DNA from 2 places in the Streptomyces sp. NPDC060027 genome. Region 1 is predicted to be linked to the other one. Evidence: riboswitches for the same ligand, from Rfam matches in the RefSeq annotation. Region 1 holds a riboswitch; the other holds the start of a gene.

Region 1 (7,329 bases):
CCAGCAATCGGCGTCCGGAGAAGCGCAGATCGCGTTCGGCCTCCCGGGCGACCCGACGGCGCTCCGAGGACACGACGTTGCGCGCGATGCCGTACAGCCAGGCCGTCTCGCTGCCGAGACGCGGCCGGTAGGTGTGGGCCGAGTCGAGGACGGCGAGGAAGATCTCGGCCGTCAGATCGGCGGCGGTGTGCGGGTCGTCGACGCGCCGGGCCACGAAACGCGTCACGGCGTCGACATGGCGCCGGTAGAACGCTTCGAAGAGCTGGGGGTCGCGTGCCGCGGCGGCGGGCCCACCCCGTATCCGATCCGCGCCGTCCACAGGCGTCTCCTTCATGTCGCAGGCTCCTCGACCCTCCTCGGCGGAGGTTCCCGGAGTGCTTCAAAGTCGCTTCACCTGTTCTTGGGCCGCGGCGCGAAAAGCTTTACAGATCAGCCCCAGGTGATCCAGGGCGAAGGCCGGTTCCGGGAAGGAGCGCCGCCGCGATGAGTCCGATGACCCCGAGGACGGCGAGGGTGACCATGGCCGCGGCGTAGGAGCGCGTGGTGAATCCGGCCACGAGGATCGTGCCGGCGACCGCGGTGCCCAGCGAGGAGCCGAGGTTCGACACACTGCGGGACAGACCGGAGATCTCGCCCTGCCGGTCCTCGGGGAAGCTCGACTGGACGATGTTGACCGACGGGGTCAGCATCAGGCCGAGGCCCAGTCCGAGCAGGAGGAGACCGGGAGCGAAGGCCCAGGGGCTGGAAAAGCTGTTGACCATGGCGATCAGGACGACGACACCCGCGATCGCGACGGCGAAGCCCGCGATGATCAGGGTGCGTTGGGGGCGCCGCCGGGCGAGTCGTTCGGCGGCCAGGGAGGTGGCGAGCAGACCGAGCGTGGCGGCCGTGAAGATGACGCCGGTCGCGATGGCGTCGTAGCCGCGCACCACTTGGAGATAGGCGGCCACGGTGAACGACGAACCCATGAGCAACAGCCATTGGATGTTCTGGGTGATGAGACCGAGGTTGGAGGTGCGGTCGCGGAACAGGCTGGTGGACAGCAGCGGTTCCTTACCGGCCGACTCACGGGCACGCACGGAGCGGAAGAACCACAGCAGCGTCAGCGCGCCGAGGACGAGCAGGCCGGTCATCAGCCAGAGGTTGTTGTCGGCGGCCAGGATGCCCATGACGATGAGGACCAGGCCCGTGGCCGACAGGACGGCTCCGACCGTGTCGAAGGAGCGTCTCGGATCCGGTGGCAGCGGGTCCTCGATGTGGCGGCTCAGCACGATGATCAGGGCGATGATCAGGGCCTGGAACACGAAGGCGGCCCGCCAGCTGATCCACGAGGTGATGAGCCCGCCGATGAGCGGGCCCGCCGCCGCGCCGATGCCGCCCAGCGCCATGACGACTCCGAAGGCGCGGGCGCGGGAGGTCATGTCGTGGAAGAGGAGCGTCGTGAGGATGTAGACGGGCGGGATGAGCAGCGCGGTTCCGACGCCTTCGAGAATCGAGTTGCCGAGGATGAGAACGCCCAGGCCGGGGGAGGCGGCACTCAGCAGCGCGCCGATCCCGTACACCGTCAGGCCGGCGAGGAAGCAGCGCTTGCGGCCGTAGCGGTCCGTCAGCTTGCCGCCGGGGATCATCAGCGCGGCCATGACGAGCAGGAAGATCGTGATCGCGATCTGCACGCCCTGCACGGTGGTGTCGAGGTCCTCGCTGATGTCGTTGATCATCACGTTCATGTTGGAACCGGCGAAGCTGCAGATGAACTGGGCGAGGGCGAGCGGGGCGAGAATCCTGCGCTGCGCCCCCGACGGCGGTGTCGACGCGCCTGTGTCAGCCATCGCCATTCCTTATGACCGCCGGACGTGTGGTCTGGGTGTCGCTCTCCTACGCTCATAGACTGCGCCGAACGTCGACGGACCGCATGTGCGCGGGCGCGGCAGACCGGTGAAATCCCGGTGGACCGTCCCGGCCGCCTCCGGGACTTCAGGACCTGTCCTGGGCGCGGGGCTGGACACCCTTGACCAGGGCCGGGAGCGGACCTCGGCCCTGAAGGGCGTGCGCATCGTACTGATCCCAGGCGGCTGAACGGACCGGACGCCGGGCCGGCGTCCGGTTCTCCGAGCAGCCGTCTGTGTGAGCACCCCGCTCACCCGTTCGGGTGGGCGCTACGGGCTCCTCACCGCCGCCCGGCGGTACCTCCGCTCCGGAAGGCGGGGTGGTCGCCGAGGCGGCGTACGTAGTCCTGGAGCTGGGGGAATGAGCGCAGGGCGCCGTCCGGGCCCAGTCGGGTGAGGGCCACCCACACGTCCACGTCCCCCGCCGTCAGCGTCTCGCCCAGGACATAGGGCCGTACGGCGAGTTGACAGTCCAACAACTCCAGCGCCGCGGAGAGCTCCGAGGGCTGGGCGGTAGGCGTGACATCGCGGTCCAGCAGGTCGCGGAGCGCCTCGATGTCCGCGGCGAGGGCCGGGGGACGCAGCGTCGAGGGGCACCCCGCGCCGTGACCGGAGAGCAGCCCCGCGAGATCGCGGAGGATGTCGGGGGTGTGGTTGCTGACGATGCGTCCGCTCCACCGGTCGCACAGCGCGGGCGCCGTCAGCGGTCCGTCGTAGTGGTGCTCGGTGGACTCGTAGGCGCGGCGCAGCGAGGCGAAGGCGTCAGGTGTCCCGGCGGGATGCGTCAGGACCGTCGTGGCGACGGAGTCCTTCAGGCCCAGCAGGTCGAGGGTGATCGCGATGCGCAGCGAGAGCGGACAACTCTCCGACAGATACAGCTCGTAGCGGTGCGGTGCCGGGTAGAAGCCGCCGGCCAGGCCGACACCGATCCGGCTGTCGACGCGGTGGGGGAGGGCAGAGGGCGTCGCCACCTTGAGACGAAGCTCAGAGGGGAACGAAACCTGGTCACAGGGACGTGAGTTGGCCGTGCTGGAAGTGCGCGAAGCTGTCTCAGGCATGACTCTCCCTTGGGGAACGAGGAAGCCACCGCCGCCTTGTGGGCACCAGCGGCCGAATGCGGAACGACTGCGCTCGTCGCACCGGTCCGGATCGAACGGACCGGCTGCGGATCAGTAAGCGCTGGAGACACGCAACAGATCGATGTGCAGGCGCCTCGTCAAGCCGTTCCTGGGCATTCTCACCGGTCCCACTCCAGGGCTCGCGAGACGCGAGACCACGCTTGCCCCGCCGCACCGGCGGGACCCGGTCGTCACCCGGGGCACCCCGTCGCGGTGGAAGGGTTGCCTGTCAGCGAGCCGGGGCCGATGACCACAGGTGCGGGACGAACCCGCACCGTGGGCGCTGACAATCGTGACCGTCCATGCCAGTCTCGGTGCGCCCTGTGGCGCCGTCAAGAACGCCGGGCACGCGGTCTCACCTGGTGGTCACCCGCATTGACATTCTTTTCGGGGCGGGCCTAACGTGCGGCCCACAACGGGATGCCCCAGGGCCGGAGAGACGATGGTGACGGCGATGAACGCAGCTGACGGGACGGCCGCATGGCGGCGCCTCGGTCGCGTCGTGCTGTGCGCCGACCGCTCCGTCGACCTGCTTCGCGTCAACAGCGCGCTGTGTACGGACACGTGTCGCACCCTCTGCCAAGGCTGACGGCCCCTCTTCCGAATCGCTGACGACCACCGCTGTAGCGGTGTGCCCCTTCTCCGTCCAGCCCCCGTGCCATGTGCGCCCGTGCCCTCGTTTCGTGCCGAGCCGTTACGGCTCCGCGTCACGCTGCCGCTCGCCGTGGTCCGGGGTGTCCGAATCCGCTGGAGCTCTCCATGAGTGAATCTCCGGGCCTTGCTGTGTCCTCCGGATCAGCGCCGCCCGCCCAGGCCATCCCCCGTCCCGACGTCCCCGCCGCGCCCAAGACCCCGGCCGCTCAACGGGTCCTGCCCCTCCGGCGTCCCGGCCGCTGGATCATCACGGCCGTCGTGCTCGTGCTGGTCGCCCAGATCACCCACGGCCTGGTGACCAACCCCTTCTACCAGTGGGACCGTTTCCAGTACTGGTTCCTGCGCCCGACGATCCTCGACGGTCTGCTCATCACCCTCGAAGTCGCCGTCTACAGCGCGGTGTTGGGATTGCTCGGCGGGATCCTGCTCGCGTTGGCCCGGCTCTCCCCGAGCCCGGTGCTGCGCGCGGTGAGCTGGGTCTACACCTGGCTGTTCCGCTCGGTACCGCTCATCGTCGTCCTGCTGTTCCTCTACAACTTCAGCGCGCTGTACCAGACGTTGAGCGTCGGGGTGCCGTTCGGTCCGGCCTTCTTCACCTTCGACGAGTCCCGTCTGGCCACCGACATGGCCGTCGCCGTCGTCGGACTGAGCCTGAACGAAGCGGCGTACGCCTCCGAAGTGGTGCGCGGAGGCATCCTCTCCGTCGACCAGGGCCAGCACGAGGCGGCCTCCGCCCTGGGACTGCCGAAGCGGTACCAGTTCGCGAAGATCGTCTTCCCGCAGGCGCTGCGCTCCATCACCCCTAACTACGTCAACCAGTTGATCGGCCTGATCAAGGGCACCTCGCTGGTCTTCTACGTCTCCCTGCTGGACCTGTTCGGCTCCGTGCAGAGCATGGGCAGCACCTACCCCGGCGACATCGTGCCGCTGCTCCTGGTCGCCACCGCCTGGTACCTGATCCTGACGAGCGTCGTGTCCGTCATCCAGTTCTACGTCGAGCGGCACTACTCGCGGGGCGCGTTGCGCACCCTGCCGCCGACCCCGTTGCAGAAGGTACGGAACGGTCTGCGCGACGTGCGGGCCCGGATCCGGAGGGAGACGGCGATATGACCGACGAAGCGCGTCAGACGACAGTCAAGACCAGGACGGCTCCGGAGGACCAGGCACCGGAGACGGCTCCGTCGGCCGAGATCATCGGAGCGCTCGAGATCCAGCCGGCCGCGGTGGAGGTGCACGACGTGCACAAGTGGTACGGCACCCACCAGGTCCTGGACGGTGTGGAGTTGACCGTCCGGCCCGGAGAGGTCACGGTCATCCTCGGGCCGTCCGGATCCGGCAAGTCCACTCTCCTGAGGGTGATCAACCATCTGGAGAAGCCTGAGATCGGCCATGTCAGCCTGAACGGCGAGCTCATCGGCGTCCGCAGGCACGGTGAGCGACTGAGGGAACTGAGCGAGCGGGTCATCCTGGGGCAGCGCAGTCGCATCGGCTTCGTCTTCCAGAACTTCAACCTCTTCCCGCACCTCACCGTGCTGGACAACGTGGCCGCGGCTCCGGTGGCCACCGGGAAACTGTCCAAGCCCGAGGCCCAGGAACTGGCCCGCGATCTGCTGGCCCGCGTGGGGCTGGCGGACAAGACCAGTTCCTACCCACGGCAGTTGTCGGGCGGACAGCAGCAGCGCGTGGCCATCGCCCGCGCCCTCGCCCTGCGGCCGGGGGTCATCCTCTTCGACGAACCGACCTCGGCGCTGGACCCCGAACTGGTCGGCGAGGTGCTCGCCGTCATCAAGGACCTGGCCAGAAGCGGCACCACCCTCGTCATCGTCACCCACGAGATCGGCTTCGCCCGCGAGATCGCCGACCGGGTCGTCTTCATGGACGGCGGCCGCATCGTCGAACAGGGCCCACCCGCACAGGTGTTGGACCACCCGCAGCAGGAGCGCACCAGGGACTTCCTGAGCAAGGTCCTCTGACCCACGCGCCGAAGGGCGGACAGCGAGGCCCGTCAGCACCAGCCTCCGAAGGAAGCCGCCGGCGGCGAACGAGGACGCATCGCTCAGCACGGACCTCCGAACTCGCCGGCCACCGTGCGCCTTGACGCACGGCCAACCGATTTCGCGGCCCGCCGGGACCGCGCCCCCACACCCTCACCGCACACACCCGACAAGGACAGCCATGCGCACCCTCCCCCTGAACAGCAGAATTCTTCGCGGCGTCACCGCCACCGCGGCCGTCGCCTCCCTCGCCGCCGGGCTCGCCGCATGCGGGGGTGACAGCGACGCCGCCACCCGGACCGAGGGCGCCTCGGCCGGATCGGTCACGGTCGGCGCGCTCTCCAACGGCGCTGCCCAGAAGACCGAGTTGAAGGTGTCCGAGGTGAAGTCGATCAGCGCCGAGCTGCCCAAGTCCGTCGCCAAGAGCGGCACGCTGCGGATCGGCGTCGGCGCCCTGCCCGCGGGATTCGCGCCGCTGGCGTACGTGGGCGGGGACCAGAAGACACTCACCGGCGCCGAACCCGACCTCGGCCGGCTGGTGGCCGCGGTCCTCGGGCTGAAGCCGGAGGTGAAGAACTCGACCTGGGAGAACCTGTTCGTCGGCATCGACAGCGGCAAGGTCGACGTCGCCTTCTCCAACGTCACCGACACCGAGGAGCGCAAGAAGAAGTACGAGTTCGCGTCCTACCGCCAGGACAACCTCGGCTTCGAGGTGCGCAAGAAGAGCACCTGGAACTTCGACGACGACTACCGGAACCTGGCCGGCAAGACCGTCGCGGTGAGCGCCGGCACCAACCAGGAGAAGATCCTCCTGGAGTGGAAGTCCAAGCTCGCCAAGGAGGGCGAGAAGCTCAACGTCAAGTACTACCAGGACAACAACGCCACCGCCCTGGCGCTGTCCAGTGGAAAGATCGACGTCTCCTTCGGCCCGAACCCCGGTATCGCCTATCACGTCACCCAGACCGCCAAGACCCCGAACCCGACGCGCAACGCGGGCACGTTCTCCGGGGCGGGTGAGACGCTCCAGGGTCTGATCGCGGCCACCGCGAAGAAGGACAGCAGGCTCGCCGAGCCGCTCGCCGACGCGATCAACTACCTGATCAAGAACGGTCAGTACGGCAAGTGGCTGGCCGCCTGGAACCTCTCCAACGAGGCCGTCGACACCTCCCAGGTCAACCCGCCCGGCCTGCCGCTCGACAACTCCTGAACCACCGTCCACCTCAAGGGGCTCCGCCGCGCCGCGGCGGAGCCCCGGGCGCGGCCGGCCGCGTTCCAGATACGGAGAACCGCACTGCCATGTCCACCAGCGTCCACCCCGCCCCCTCTCCGATCCCGACCGCACCCCACATCCTGGACAACGCGGCCTGGGCCGCGCTGACCGGTCCGCACGCCCACCTCGCCGAGCGCGTCGGCCGGGCCGCCCGCTATCCCGTGGACGTGTCCCCGTTCGCGGCTCTCGACGACCCCGCCGACCCCCGTTCATGGGACGACCTGGCCGAACTCGTCGGTCCGGGCGCGGTCACACCGGTCACCGCGGTCCAGACCATCCCCGACGGCTGGACGACCGAACAGAGCGGCTACGGCGTCCAGTTGATCGCCACCGCGCTGGACACCGAGCCCGCGCCCGAAGCGGTGCGGCTCGGTCTCGCCGACGTGCCCGAGATCCTCGACCTGATC
Region 2 (7,329 bases), on a different contig from region 1:
CGGAGACCATGCAGTGGCTGCTGAGCGGAGGGAGCGGCTACGCGGACGACGTCGACACGTACTCCATCGACTCTCCGCAGAACATCCACACGGTCACCTGGCTGAAGGACGAACTGGTCGGCAAGGGGCTCACCGGACCCGTCGCACCTGCCAAGCTGAACCGTGCGGCCGCCTTCTCGGCGTTCACCCGGGGTGAGGTCGGAATGCTCGTCGGGCACCCCACTCTGATGAAGCAGGCCGCCGCCGAGGGCGTGAAGTTCGGCATGGTGCCGATGCCCGGCGTCGACGGCAGGTCCAAGGTCACCATGGGCGTCGCCGACTGGATGATGGCCTTCAAGAAGAACGGCCACGGCGAGCAGGTCGGCGACTTCCTCGACTTCGTCTACCAGGACAAGAACGTCCTCGCCTTCTCCCGCGAGTACGACCTGCTGCCGGTCACCTCCTCCGCGTCCGACGCGATGGCGGCCGACCCGGACGACGCGGACCTGGAGCCCTTCCTCGCCGAGCTGCCCACCTCGGTTCTGTACCCGGTCGGCAAGACCTCCTGGGCCGAGGTCAGCGCCGACGTGAAGAGCGAGATCGCCAAGGCCGTGAGCCCGGACGGCGACCCGGCCGAGGTCCTCGACTCCCTGCAGACCAACGCCACCATGGCGGACAGCGGCTACTAGGACGGGCCCGGGCCCGCTCCCCGGCTCCGATCCCGATCCCGGCTCCGGCTCGGCACTGTCGGTGCCGGGGGCTACCGTGCTGTCCATGGAAGAGCTGCCCGCGCGCGAACGGAGCATCCTCGCCCTGGAGCGCCGCGGCTTCCCCGGCCCCGGCGCCAAGGAGCGCGCCATACGAGAACGGCTGGGCCTGGCCCCGGTCCGCTACTACCAGCTGCTCAACGCGTTGCTGGACGACCCGAGGGCCTTGGCGCACGACCCGGTGACGGTGAACAGGCTGCGCCGCGTGCGGGAGGCCCGCCGGTCGGACCGCTGAGACGAGCCTCCGGGGCGGGCGGCCAGGCGAGACCTAGGCACCCGTGCGGGAGGGATCGGTGGGACGAGCATTCGGGCGGCTGCTCGGTCGGAGCGGGTCTCCGGGCCGGGCGCATCGGTCGGACCAGGCCTCCGGGCCGGGCCGGGCGGCTCGGTAGGGCCGGGGATTCGGCCAGGTGGAGTTGTCGGGGCGAGGCATTCCGGCCGGGTGGGTAGCCCGCTCGGCCATGAGCCATGGGTGCGCCCGCCCTCACCCGGATAGGGTCGCCCCATGGGCAGCCATCCCGAATCCAAGGACCCCTTGCCGGCCCCGGTCACCCCCGCCGGGCGCGACGCTCTGGACGCGATCCTCACCCGCCCCACCCGGACGGTCGTCGCACTCGACTTCGACGGGACCCTCGCCCCCATCGTCCCCGACCCCGACCAGGCCCGTGCGCACCCCGACGCGGTGCCCGCCCTCGCGGCACTCGCCCCCAAGGTCGCCTCGATCGCCGTGGTCACCGGCCGCCCGGCCGGTGTGGCCGTACGCCACGGCGGCTTCGCGGGCGTCCCCGGACTGGAGCACCTCGTCGTCCTCGGTCACTACGGCGCCGAGCGCTGGGACGCGGTGAGCGGCACGGTCACCGCCCCCGCCCCGCACCCCGGTGTGGCCGCCGTCCGCGCCGAACTGCCGGGGTTCCTCGACAGGATCGGCGCCTGGCAGGGCACCTGGATCGAGGAGAAGGGCCGTGCGGTCGCCGTGCATACGCGCCGCGCCGCGGACCCGCAGGCCGCCTTCGAGGCGCTCCGCGAGCCGCTGGCCGATCTGGCCACCCGGCACGGCCTGATCGTCGAGCCCGGCCGCATGGTCCTGGAGCTGCGCCCGCCCGGCATGGACAAGGGCGTCGCCCTTCTGGAGTACGTCCGGGAGGTCGGCGCCGAGGCCGTCCTCTACGCGGGTGACGACCTGGGCGACCTGCCCGCCTTCGCCGCCGTCGACAAGCTCCGCTCCGACGGGATCCCGGGCCTGCTGGTGTGCAGCGGCAGCTCCGAGGTCGGCGAACTCGCCGAACGCGCCGACCTGGTGGTCGACGGTCCGTCCGGAGTCGTACGCCTGCTCGCCTCTCTCGCGGCCGAACTCGCTTGATCGGCCGCTCGTCGCCCGCGCGGGCGAGGGCGGCGGAAGGCTTGCTTCGCCCCCTCCGCCCCTACCCGTCCCGTACCTGGGGCTCCGGCCCCAGACCCCCCTCCTCAAACGCCGGAGGGGCTGAAATTTCCGGCCGGAGGGGCTGAAGTCCTTTCCCCGGCCGGAGCGAAAGGTCCCCTCGGTGTCGCTCAGGCCTCCAGCGCGCGCAGCTGATCGAGGAACCACTGGGCCGGCGGCAGAGCGGTGGCCGCGGCGGCCAACCGCTTGGTGCGCTCGGCCCGTTCGCCCGGCTGCATGGTCAACGCCTCGTGCAGCGCCCGTGCCGTACCGATCACGTCGTACGGGTTCACGGAGATCGCGTCCTCGCCCAGTTCCTCGTACGCCCCGGCCTCCCGCGAGAGCACCAGCACACAGCCCTCGTCGGAGACGACCGGGATCTCCTTGGCGACGAGGTTCATGCCGTCCCTGATGGGGTTGACGAGGGCGACGTCGGCCAGCCGGTACGCGGCGAGCGAGCGCGCGAAGTCGTCCTTGACGTGCAGCACCACCGGGGTCCAACCGGGCGTTCCGTACTGGGAGTTGATCTCGTCGGCCACGCGCTGCACCTCGGCCGTGTACTCCCGGTACACCGCGAGGTCCTGCCGCGAGGGGTAGGCGAAGGCCACGTGGACCACCCGCTCGCGCCACTCCGGGTGGTCGTCGAGCAGCTGCCGGTACGCCAGCAGCCCCCGCACGATGTTCTTGGACAGCTCGGTCCGGTCGACGCGCACGACGGTCCTGCGGTTCTCGCCGATCTCCGTGCGCAGCGCGGCCATGCGCTCCTCGACGTCCTCCCGGTGGGAGCGTTCGCGCAGGAACTCGGCGTCCGCGCCGAGGCCGTGCACGCCGACGAGGGTCTCGCGCACGGGCGGCCGGGCGCCGTCCAGGTGCTCGATCGCCCTGGGGGCGCCCGAGTGCCAGGTCGCGGTGTAGTGCTCGGGGTCGGCCTCCTCCGCGCAGCGCATGAAGGCGGTCGCCCACCGCCAGGTCAGGAACGCCACCCGGTCCGCGCCGAGCATGCCTCCCACCAGTTCGGCGCGGATGTCGTCGGGGAGCATCCGGAAGTAGTCCTCGGGCGCCCACGGCGTGTGGGAGAAGTGGCCGATGCGCAGGTCGGGGCGCAGCTCGCGGAGCATCCCCGGCACCAGGCACAGGTGGTAGTCCTGGACCAGCACCGCCGCCCCCTCGGCGGCCTCCTCGGCCAGCGCCTCGGCGAAGGCGCGGTTGTAGGTCCGGTACGACTCCCACTGGCGCCGGAACTCCGCGTCGAAGACCGGCTCCAGGGGGGTCTGGTACAGCATGTGGTGGACGAACCACAGGACGGAGTTGGCGATGCCGTTGTAGGCGTCGGCGTGCACGTCGGCGTCGATGGCCAGCATGCGCACACCGTCCTCGCCGACTCCGCGCGCGACGGCCTCCCGGTCGCCGTCGCCGAGGGCCGAGCACACCCATAGGGCGCCCGCGTCGGGCCCGATCGCCGAGAGGCCCGAGACGAGGCCGCCGCCGCCGCGCCGGGCGTGCAGAGAACCGTCCTCCCGTACCTCGTAGGTGATCGGGCCGCGGTTGGACGCGACCAGAATCCGGTGGGCACCGTGCGTTGAAGCCATGCCTCGAAACCTAGCCCCGTGTCGAAACGCTCAAACGTTCCCTTCGGCCGTATGCGATCGCGGGCCGGGAGGGCTGGTCTACGCGGCTTTGCGCCGCTGGTACTCGGAGATTTCGCTCATCGGGGGCCTTTCCTCCGTGTCCACCGAGTACGTGCGCGGCTGGAAACCGTCCCGGCCGCGCTCGAACTGGGTGAGGGCGGGGCGGATCAGGTGGCCGCGGGCCAGCCGGAGCTGGGCGGTGCGGTAGATCGCGGCGGCCATACGGCCCAGGGCCTGGCCGTCCTGGTGACGGTGCTTGCGGACGCCGACGTCGACCTGGGCGAGGGCGTCCAGGCCCACCAGGTGCAGGGCGTCGACGAGCATGCCCAGCTCCACGCCGTAGCCGACGGGGAACGGGAGCTGTTCGAGCAGGGAGCGACGGGCCGCGTACTCGCCGCCGAGCGGCTGGACGAAGCCCGCCAGCTGCGGCCAGTGCATGTTCAGCAGGGGGCGGGCCATCAGCTCGGTGACCCGGCCGCCCTGTCCCGAGGCGCCGCCCAGCGGGCGGTCGTACATGGCCTTGACCAGATCGACCCCGGGGTCGGTGAGCAGCGGGCCCACGATCCCGGTGACGAAGTCGGACGAGAACTCCCTGAGGTCCGCGTCGATGAAGCAGACGATGTCCCCGCTCGTCACGAGCAGCGACCGCCACAGCACCTCACCCTTGCCGGGCACCGCGGGAATCCGCGGGAGGATGTCGTCGCGGTGCACGACTCTCGCGCCCGCGGCGGCGGCGACCGCCGAGGTGCGATCGGTCGAGCCCGAGTCGACGACGACGATCTCGTCGACGAGGGGCACCTGCTGCATCAGGTCGTGGCGGATGATCGCCACGATCTCGCCGACCGTCTCCTCCTCGTTGAGCGCGGGCAGTACGACGCTGACCGTCGATCCGGTGGAACGTTTCGCGGCCATGAGCTTGTGGAGCGGGCGGTCGGTCAGGGACCAGGAGCGTGTGCTCAGCCAGCTTTCGACATCTTTCAGCACGGTCTGCGGCTCCTCACTGTCTGATCACACGCTCTCATCAGCGTGCCCGCTGCGGCCAGCGGCAGATCGATTGCCGTCGTCTCGCGGTGCGGACGACTATCTCAACTGTCCTGGCCTTCGGTTACAGTCTTGAACAACGCGGATGACCATCGCATGTCCTGGATCATCGGCGCGTATCGCGTTCAACAGTTCAACAATCAAATACCGCTCATCCAGAGGGGCAGAGGGATACGGCCCGATGAAGCCCCGGCAACCCTCCAGCCGGTCTCGTACCGATCGATGTCGATCGCGTCGCGAGGCTCCCGGCTAGGGAAGGTGCCAAATCCGTCTCACGGCGAAGTGCGTCGTGAGGAAGATGAGGAGAAAGGGCCTCGCCTCCATGGCTGCGCAGACAGTTGCAAGCACCACGAACTCCGTGAACTCCGCCGATGCGGTGGACCTCGGTCCGGCAGCGGCGCTTTCCTGCCGCGAGTGCGGGCACCGCGTCCCGCTCGGACCGGTCTTCGCCTGCGAGGAGTGTTTCGGCCCGCTGGAGATCGCCTACGACTTCTCGGCCTACGAGACCGAAGAGCTCCGCAAGCGCATCGAAGCGGGACCCGCGAACATCTGGCGCTACGCGCCCCTCCTGCCCGTCCCCGCGGACGTGGCGCAGAAGCCGAACATCAACCCCGGCTGGACCAAGCTCGTCCAGGCCGACAACCTGGCCCGCGAGCTCGGTGTCGACGCCGGCAAGCTCTTCGTCAAGGACGACTCCGGCAACCCGACGCACTCCTTCAAGGACCGCGTCGTCGCCCAGGCCATCGAAGCGGCCCGCGTCTTCGGCTTCACCACCCTCTCCTGCTCCTCCACGGGCAACCTCGCCGGCGCCGTGGGTGCCGCGGCGGCCCGTGCCGGCTTCCGCTCCTGCGTGTTCATCCCGCACGACCTGGAGCAGGGCAAGGTCGTCATGGCCGCGGTCTACGGCGGCGAACTCGTCGGTATCCAGGGCAACTACGACGATGTGAACCGCTTCTGCTCCGAACTGATCGGCGACCCGGCCGGCGAGGGCTGGGGCTTCGTCAACGTCAACCTGCGGCCGTACTACGCCGAGGGCTCCAAGACGCTGGCGTACGAGATCTGTGAGCAGCTCGGCTGGAAGCTGCCGGACCAGCTGGTCGTGCCGATCGCCTCCGGCTCCCAGCTCACGAAGATCGACAAGGGCCTGCAGGAACTGATCAAGCTCGGGCTCGTCGAGGACAGGCCGTACAAGATCTTCGGCGCCCAGGCCGAGGGCTGCTCCCCGGTGTCCGTCGCCTACAAGGCCGGTCACGACGTCGTGCGCCCGCAGAAGCCGGACACCATCGCCAAGTCGCTCGCCATCGGCAACCCGGCTGACGGGCCGTATGTGCTCGACATCGCGCGGCGCACCGGCGGTGCCGTGGAGGATGTGAACGACGAGCAGATCGTCGACGCGATCAAGCTGCTCGCGCGCACCGAGGGCATCTTCGCGGAGACGGCCGGCGGCGTGACCGTCGGCGTCACCCGCAAGCTGATCGAGAACGGTCTCCTCGATCCGACCCTGACCACCGTCGTGCTGAACACCGGCGACGGCCTCAAGACTCTGGACGCGGTGGCCTCGGACACCGGGCTGACCGCGACCATCCGCCCGAACCTCGACTCCTTCCGAGAGGCAGGCCTCGCATCATGAGCGTCAACGTCCGCATCCCCACCATCCTGCGCACCTACACCGGGGGCGTCGCCGAGGTGACGGCCGAGGGTACGACCCTCGCCGAGGTCATCGCCGACCTGGAGAAGAACCACACGGGCATCGCCGCGCGCGTTCTGGACGACCAGGGCAAGCTGCGACGCTTCGTCAACGTGTACGTCAACGACGACGACGTCCGGTTCGAGCAGGGCTTGGAGACGGCGACCCCGGACGGTGTGGGCGTCTCGATCATTCCGGCCGTCGCCGGAGGCTGATCGTTACCCTCGGTAATGCCGAACACGCTGAGTTCATAGAATTGCCCCCTCCGTGAGAGAAACGGAGGGGGCAATTCTGCAGGGTTGAGCGCGCTACAGTTGGGGAAGTCGCTTCGCTTTCGATGTTGGTTTCATGCCGGATGCATATGAGTCCTCGCCCGGCATCCGACAAGAAGTAGCCAAACTGCCCCGCCTTTTTGAGCCGTTTATGGCATTTACGGGGCCCGACTTGCCCTGAATCCTTGCATATCCTCCGCATGTCAACGATCAGCCATGCCCAGAATTCTCGTCCGATTGACCTGTTGCAGACGGCAGTTGGACAGATACATTCAGCCGCGGTCGACGCGTTCCGGCGCACACCCCCAACCGTTGGGGGGTGAGGTCTGACCCGGATCCGCGAAGTGTGGATCTGTGCAAGGGCCAGTAATAGGGGAGTTAGGCATGGCTCAGGGCACCGTCAAGTGGTTCAACGCGGAGAAGGGGTACGGCTTCATCGCGGTCGACGGTGGTGCGGACGTCTTCGTGCACTACAGCGCGATTCAGATGGACGGCTACCGCACCCTTGAAGAGGGTCAGCGAGTGGAGTTCGAAATCT

What was found. Region 1 has a riboswitch for S-adenosylmethionine ahead of ACFWBT_RS00475 (cell envelope biogenesis protein OmpA). Riboswitches for the same ligand answer to the same signal wherever they lie in the genome.
Region 2: it holds a riboswitch for S-adenosylmethionine, as region 1 does, so the genes downstream of both, thrC (threonine synthase) here and ACFWBT_RS00475 (cell envelope biogenesis protein OmpA) in region 1, are expected to answer to the same signal.

Annotation. Positions count from the first base shown of each region.
Region 1 covers NZ_JBHWVI010000001.1:117,424-124,752, reverse strand. Annotated here, with positions in the region: gene ACFWBT_RS00485 (RNA polymerase sigma factor) at 1-334, opposite strand, end outside; gene ACFWBT_RS00480 (MFS transporter) at 423-1,829, opposite strand; gene ACFWBT_RS00475 (cell envelope biogenesis protein OmpA) at 2,168-2,857, opposite strand; SAM riboswitch class IV at 3,157-3,302, opposite strand; gene ACFWBT_RS00470 (amino acid ABC transporter permease) at 3,764-4,768, shown strand; gene ACFWBT_RS00465 (amino acid ABC transporter ATP-binding protein) at 4,765-5,631, shown strand; gene ACFWBT_RS00460 (ABC transporter substrate-binding protein) at 5,834-6,859, shown strand; gene ACFWBT_RS00455 (GNAT family N-acetyltransferase) at 6,949-7,329, shown strand, end outside.
Region 2 covers NZ_JBHWVI010000201.1:9,116-16,444, forward strand. Annotated here, with positions in the region: gene ACFWBT_RS34030 (ABC transporter substrate-binding protein) at 1-668, shown strand, start outside; gene ACFWBT_RS34035 (DUF3263 domain-containing protein) at 754-981, shown strand; gene otsB (trehalose-phosphatase) at 1,252-2,106, shown strand; gene ACFWBT_RS34045 (trehalose-6-phosphate synthase) at 2,295-3,752, opposite strand; gene ACFWBT_RS34050 (glucosyl-3-phosphoglycerate synthase) at 3,831-4,775, opposite strand; SAM riboswitch class I at 4,981-5,137, shown strand; gene thrC (threonine synthase) at 5,155-6,462, shown strand; gene ACFWBT_RS34060 (MoaD/ThiS family protein) at 6,459-6,734, shown strand; gene ACFWBT_RS34065 (cold-shock protein) at 7,176-7,329, shown strand, end outside.